3 regions of the Marinobacter metalliresistant genome follow, and region 2 is predicted to be linked to each of the others. Evidence: riboswitches for the same ligand, from Rfam matches in the RefSeq annotation. Region 2 holds a riboswitch; each other region holds the start of a gene.

Region 1 (2,265 bases), 230 kb from region 2:
CCCGTGCAGCGTTGCTGCGGGACGACTTTGATGATGCCTACCTGCGACTGGTGGAGAAGGGCGAAGTGCCCCCGGTGCGTGAAATTACCGGAGGTTATGTGATACCAGGGTTCCCCGAGGAACTTCGGTAAACGGCCCTTTGCACAGGGATATATCAGGGATTGAGCACGATATCACCGTACCAGGCGGTCGCTGTTTCGTTGGTGTTGTCTGAATCCGACATGATCGCAATACCCACTACCGGCGGCGGTGCCTCGCCAAAGGCCTTTCGATAATCGGCCACGATATCCCGCTCAATCGTGACCCATTCGCCGACCTGTTCCGAGCCGGAATTGACGGCGACCATCACGGTTTTCCCGGTGTAGGGGTTGGGTACGAACTTCCCCTCCGGCAGGGTGTTGGCCCAGATGTAGTTCAGGGCATTGCCCGGCAGGGTTTCGCCGAACAGCACCTCCACGGCCTTGCGTTTGGCACGTTCGAAAAAGCCGGCCTTCTCAGGCTGAAATTCAAAGGCGACATAGATTCGGGCGGGGTAGTCATCCCCCGACTTTTCCCGGGCATCACCCTGTTCAAAAACGTTTGAGACTTTCCAGCGCCATTGCAGAACCAGCGAGTCGGACGGTTCCAGATTCACCCGGGCAATCAGGCCGGAAGCTCCGCCCCTGGTGGTGGCCTTCACCACCTGTTCTCCATCCTCTGTTACCAACTCATAGCGGGTGAGCTGGTCGATTTTGGGAAACTCCAGAGGCTCCCAGCCGTCGTTAAGGGACTGCATTTCAGAAAACGGAGTCAGGATTGCTTCCTGCGCACCGGCCTGGGAAAACGCCAACAAACAAACGAGGCTCAGAGCCCAGGTTTTGCAATACCCGGTTAAATGCATGACGGTTTTCCTATGCTCAGACAGTAAGAAGGCAGACAGATGTTTTACCGGAAAGTGCCTTGTTCTGTAAAAGCTACCTGTATATAGTGTCTCCATCCTTGGCAAAATACCATATGTAGTGACCATCGCATAACCAACATGGTTGGCGCCTGATCAATCCCTACATCCTGGTATCGGGAATCCGGTGAGACTCCGGAACTGACGCGCAGCGGTATTGGGGAACGAGCGTGGCATCACAGACACTGGCGCAAGCCGGGAAGTCGCCACGCAAGGCTGAATCGAACGATTCACGCCCCTGAGTCCGAAGACCTGCCTGGGAGAACACTGCACCTTCGCGTTTCAAGGTGAGCAGATCGGACCCAGGCCAGGCTCGTAGGTCGGATTACGCATTCGCTAATCCTACGGTGCTGCTGCTCAGATCCCCTGCCTACGCGAAGGTTATGGAACTCAACGCGTATTCAGGAGAACAAAGCATGTCCGCCTCTGCCCCGGCCGAACCCCGGTCAACCTCACACGCCGATACCCAATCCCTGCAGGTCATCAAACGCAACGGCACCCTCGTTGGCTTTGATCTGTCCAAGATCAGCGTCGCCGTCACCAAGGCGTTTCTGGCCGTGGAAGGGGACAAAGCCGCCGGTTCTGCCCGTATTAACGATGCTGTGCACCGGGTCACCGAACAGGTTATCCACGCCATTGGCCGGCGCCTGAAAGCCGGCGGTAAAGTGCACATCGAAGACATCCAGGACCAGGTGGAACTGGCCCTGATGCGGGCCGAGGAACAGAAAGTGGCCAGGGCGTATGTGCTGTATCGGGAAGAGCACGCCCGCGAGCGTGCCCGCCATGCCCCGGTGGAGGCCCACCCGCACCTGACCGTGAAGAAAACCAGCGGCGAGATCGCCGCCCTCTATCTTGGCCTGATGAAGCTCCAGGTGGAGCAGGCGGCGACCGGGCTCGAAGGCATTGATGGCGATTCCCTGGTGGACGATGCACTCACCAATCTTTATGACGGCATCGCCGAGGAAGACGTACTCTCCGCGCTGATCATGACCGCCCGCAGCCGGATCGAGCAGGAGCCGGATTACAGCGTAGTTACTGCGCGTTTGCTGCTGGAACAGCTGAGACTGGAGAATGCCGCCGCCCTGAACCTGCCCATCAGCCGGCCGCTGGCGGAAATCTACCCGCAGGCACTCTCGGCATTCATTGAGGCCGGTATTCGCTATGAGCTTCTGGACGAAGCGCTGGCGGCCTACGATCTGGAGCGCCTGGGCGCGGCCCTGAAACCGGAGCGGGACCTGCAGTTCGGTTTCCTTGGTTTGCAAACCCTGTACGACCGGTATTTCCTGCACTGGAACAAGGCCCGGCTTGAGCTGCCGCAGGTATTCTTC
Region 2 (2,265 bases):
CCCGCACCTCGTCCCGATCCATCACGGGGAGGTGGTGCACATTGTTGTGAAGCATGGTGAGCATGGCTTCGAAGATGAAGGCGTTCGAGCGGATGGTGATCAGGTCCTCCGACATGATGTCACTGATGGGTGTCTCCGAGGGCAGGGCTTCGCTGAGCGCACGGGTGCGAAGGTCGCGGTCGGTAATAATGCCCTTTAGCAACGGCTTTTCACCTTCCTCGTCCATCAGTAGCAGGGCGGAAACGCCATTGTCCGTCATGATCCGGGCGGCTTCCTGGAGCCGGACCGTGCAGGGCGCCGAGACCGGTTCCCGGGCAATCAGGCGGGTGACTTTTGAGGTCATCAGTTGGTTCGACTTTTCCCGCCGGGAAAGGGCGGATCGCAGGCGGCTGCGGTCCTCGATTTCCACGAAATCGGCAAAATTCTCATCGTTTTCCCACAGGTAGTGGAAGGTTTCACCGGGGATCTTGTAGATCAGCGTGTCTTCGAGGGCCTTCGCCGGAAACCGCACCTTCTTGCGCATCAGCAGGCCAAACTGGCCGAATATCTCTCCTTCGCCGATCCGGTTATACAGCTCGCCGGTGCGCCGATAGATCTCCACGGCCCCGCTGCGCACATAGCAAAGCCAGGTGTTCTGCTCACCGAACTCCAGGATCTGGGTGCCGGCCTTGAAATACACCACCTCAATGCCGCCAACCACCCTGTCGAGCAGCTCCTCGGGCAGCTCGTCAAACGGCGGGTACTGCGCCATGTGATTGCGGATGTCGATAAGCTCGGCCTGCATAAAACTCCCTGTTTTGACGGAGGAAAATCAATCTGAGATAAGCAATATAGCAGTGGTAGGAAGCAGCGGCCATGTCGACATTTGACGGATCTCATTGACCGCTTTCGTCGGTGTTGCTAGCCTTCCGGTACTTTTTTCAGGTGTCCGTCGCACAGCGCGACGGGTGAAACGGGAAATCGGTGAGCCTGGCATTGCCAGCGCAAGTCCGATGCTGCCCCCGCAACGGTAAGCAGGATAACGGCAATCTGATGCGCCACTGTGTCGTCATGGCATGGGAAGGTGATTGCCCGGGAACCTCGGTTCCGCCTGCCAGCCCGGAGACCGGCCTGGAAAAACACCCGATGTTGCGGTGGGCGACCTGGGTGGGTGATAGTCCGGTTCCGCTTTCCTGCCACCCGATGACCGCCCGCCCCCTGCTTTCCCGTTCCGCAACAAAACCCAGATTCCTGCGCGGGTGCGCGCGGTGCGGAGCCACGAATAATGACTGTGAAACCTTCCTTCCCTGCCCTGGTGACGGCAACGTCACTGTTAACCCTGCCTGTCCTTGCGTTGGGCCAGAATGACAATGACACCGAAGCCCTTGATCCGATCATCGTCACGGCAACCCTTGGTCCGAAAACCGTGGGTGAAAGCCTGTCGTCGGTGACGGTCATCGAAAAAGACGACATCCGTCGCCAGCAACCAGCCGAATTCCGGGATCTGCTGGACGCCCAGCCAGGTGTTAATGTGGTTTCCGATGGCAGCTATGGCAAGACCACCAGCGTATTCCTGCGCGGTGCCGGCAGTTCCGGTACGGTTCTGCTGCTGGACGGTATCCGCCTGCGCTCAGCCACCGCCGGCATCCCGCCCTGGCAGTTCCTGCCGCCGGAGCTGATGGAGCGGGTCGAGCTTGTACGCGGTGCGAAAAGCTCCCTGTATGGGGCGGATGCGGTGGGCGGTGTTATCCAGGCGTTTACCCTCGAGCCAGAAGCGGGCCGCCAGGGCTGGGCGGAACTGTCCGGTGGCTCCCACGAGACGCTTGAAACCACGGCCGGCGTGGCCGGAAGGGAAGGGCAGTCGGCGTTTCTGGCCGGCGGGGTTTATTCCGATACCGAGGGCACTAGCTTGCGGGCCGGTGGCGAGGATAAGGGGTTTCGCAATGCCGGCGGGCTGGCAAAGATCAGCCACGAGTTTCGCCAGGGCGGCGGTGCCGGGCTGACGGTGTTCCAGTCCGAGGGCAATACCGAGTTTGAAGGTGGTGATACCGATTTCCTGATCCGTGCCATGGGGCTGTATCTGGAGGCGGTTGCCAGTGACTACTGGCGCACCCGGATTCAGTTCTCAGAGGCCAGGGATGAACAGGACACCTTCGGGAGTTTTCCGAGCACCTTCGACACCCTGTCCCGCTCTGCGCGCTGGGAAAACACGTTGACTGCCGGCGTCCACGAACTGGTTCTTGGCTCGGAGGTGGTGATCGACGAAGTGGACGGCAGTAGCGACTT
Region 3 (2,265 bases), 1.2 Mb from region 2:
AGCGCCCGGCCTGACTCGCTGGTGATGTCTTCCCGGTCATCCGTGTAATTGCGGACCATCTCGTTCAATCCATTCACCCCAATGGTGGAGAAGTGGTTTCTCAGGGTCCCCAGGTAGCGTTTGGTGTAAGGGAACAGACCCTCTGCCATCAACTGGTCAATCACCCTGCGCTTGGTTTCCAGGCTATCCCGGGCCAGGCCCATCAGCTTATCCAACCGGGCAAGCAGCGCGCTCTTTTGCCCCTTGTAGAGATATCCAAGGCGAGCGCAGTTTACGGTAACGACACCCAGAGAGCCGGTTTGCTCGGCGGAACCGAACAGGCCATTACCGCGTTTGAGCAGCTCGCGCAGGTCCAGCTGCAGGCGACAGCACATGGAACGGACCATGTTGGGCTCCAGGTCTGAATTCAGGAAGTTCTGAAAATACGGCAGGCCGTAGCGGGCGGTCATTTCAAACAGTCGCAGGGCATTGTCCGACTCCCAGTCAAAATCCCGGGTGATGTTGTAAGTGGGAATGGGAAAGGTGAATACCCGGCCCATGCTGTCACCAGCGGTCATCACTTCAATATAGGCCTGGTTGATAATGTCCATTTCGGCCTGCAGGTCGCCATAACTGAAGGGCATTTCCACACCGGCAATCACCGGGATCTGTCCACGCAGGTCTTCCGGGCACACCCAGTCCAGGGTGATGTTGGTGAAGGGAGTCTGGGTGCCCCAGCGGGAGGGTACGTTCAGGTTGTAGACAAACTCCTGGACACACTGGCGAACCGCTTCATAGCTCAGGTTGTCCTTACGGATATACGGCGCAAGGTAGGTGTCGAAGGAGCTGAAGGCTTGGGCCCCTGCCCATTCGTTTTGCAGGGTGCCGAGAAAGTTCACCATCTGGCCGATGGCGCTGGACAAGTGCCTGGGAGGCCCGGCTTCCACTTTGCCCGGCACACCGTTGAGCCCCTCATGCAGCAGAGTTCGCAAGGACCAGCCGGCACAGTAACCACTGAGCATATCGAGGTCATGAATGTGCAGATCGGCATCACGGTGGGCCTGGCCGATTTCCGGGGTGTAAACCTCGTTCAGCCAGTAGTTGGCAATCACCTTGCCGGCGGTATTCAGAATCAGACCGCCGAGGGAGTAGCCCTGATTGGCGTTGGCGTTTACCCGCCAGTCGCTGCGATGAAGGTATTCACTAACGGTGGCCGAGATATCCAGCAAGGATGGATCGGCAGCTTCTGAGGTGGTCGTGGCGGGCATGTGCTCCTCCTGGAATCGCATCAGGTCTGTAGAACCTTCGCGTATACAGGAGATCACACACGGGCAACCAGACCCGGGGCTTGACCAACTGTTCACCCTGAGTCGCGAAGGTGCAGTGCATGTTGCCCTGGCAGGTCTTCGGACTCAGGGGCGTGAACCTTCCGGTTCGGCCTTGCGTGGCGACTTCCCGGCTTGCGCCAGTGTCATCATGCCACGGTTGTTCCCCAATACCGCTGCGCGTCAGTTCCGGAGTCTCACCGGATTCCTTGCCACAAACACAACATATTGTGGCTTACCAGGACACAATTACTATATATATTAATGCAGAAAAATTCAACCAAGAAAATTTATCTCGTTTACTTCTTAAAAATCGAACAAAGGGAGAGAATGAGCGAGGGATTGGGAAACAGAGGAAAGGCGGCGGCAACACCAGCCAGCCCGGTAACGGACAAGCTGGCTGGAGGCCTTCAATTAATCAGTAACCACCTTTCTTGCCGGTACCCACGTAGGCAAAATCCCACTCCACATCGAACGGAACCCACCATTTGCCGACACCGGTTTCTTTGTCCTTATGGCGATAAAATCCCTGATAGGGGGGCGGATCAATGTGATAAACCACATGGTATTTGCCCGGGCCGTCCAGCTTGATGTTGGCACCGTAGTGCGGTCCATCAGAGGCCACCATCGGCATGAAAGCGCCGGTTCTGGACCAATCCGAACCATCTTTGGTCAGCGTGAAGGTAATTCCCAGATAAGGAACCCAGGCACCGGCACCGTTATTGTTACCAGGCAGTGCGGCGATATCCGCTTCCAGATGGATATCCTTTTCACCCATGCCCGGCAGTTCCGGTGTCATCATCACCGGCTGCAGGTACACCGCGCCGATTTCCATGCCATGCTTCTCTACGGGCTCACCGACCACCACTTCGCCAGCAATAGCGTGGCCGGCAAGCACCAGGCTGCCGGTCAACATGGCAGCAGCAGTGAATGCGCGAGTGCTTGTTTTCATAGCCTTACT

Evidence for each region. Region 2 has a riboswitch for cobalamin ahead of NLK58_RS14585 (TonB-dependent siderophore receptor). Riboswitches for the same ligand answer to the same signal wherever they lie in the genome.
Region 1: it holds a riboswitch for cobalamin, as region 2 does, so the genes downstream of both, NLK58_RS13485 (ribonucleoside-diphosphate reductase subunit alpha) here and NLK58_RS14585 (TonB-dependent siderophore receptor) in region 2, are expected to answer to the same signal.
Region 3: it holds a riboswitch for cobalamin, as region 2 does, so the genes downstream of both, NLK58_RS09175 (ribonucleoside triphosphate reductase) here and NLK58_RS14585 (TonB-dependent siderophore receptor) in region 2, are expected to answer to the same signal.

The regions. Positions count from the first base shown of each region.
Region 1 covers NZ_CP101118.1:2,893,037-2,895,301, forward strand. Annotated here, with positions in the region: gene NLK58_RS13475 (ABC transporter substrate-binding protein) at 1-131, shown strand, start outside; gene NLK58_RS13480 (DUF3047 domain-containing protein) at 155-775, opposite strand; cobalamin riboswitch at 1,003-1,212, shown strand; gene NLK58_RS13485 (ribonucleoside-diphosphate reductase subunit alpha) at 1,354-2,265, shown strand, end outside.
Region 2 covers NZ_CP101118.1:3,126,132-3,128,396, forward strand. Annotated here, with positions in the region: gene NLK58_RS14580 (putative nucleotidyltransferase substrate binding domain-containing protein) at 1-784, opposite strand, end outside; cobalamin riboswitch at 906-1,129, shown strand; gene NLK58_RS14585 (TonB-dependent siderophore receptor) at 1,265-2,265, shown strand, end outside.
Region 3 covers NZ_CP101118.1:1,942,705-1,944,969, forward strand. Annotated here, with positions in the region: partial or broken gene NLK58_RS09175 (ribonucleoside triphosphate reductase) at 1-1,184, opposite strand, end outside; cobalamin riboswitch at 1,359-1,562, opposite strand; gene NLK58_RS09180 (iron transporter) at 1,723-2,256, opposite strand.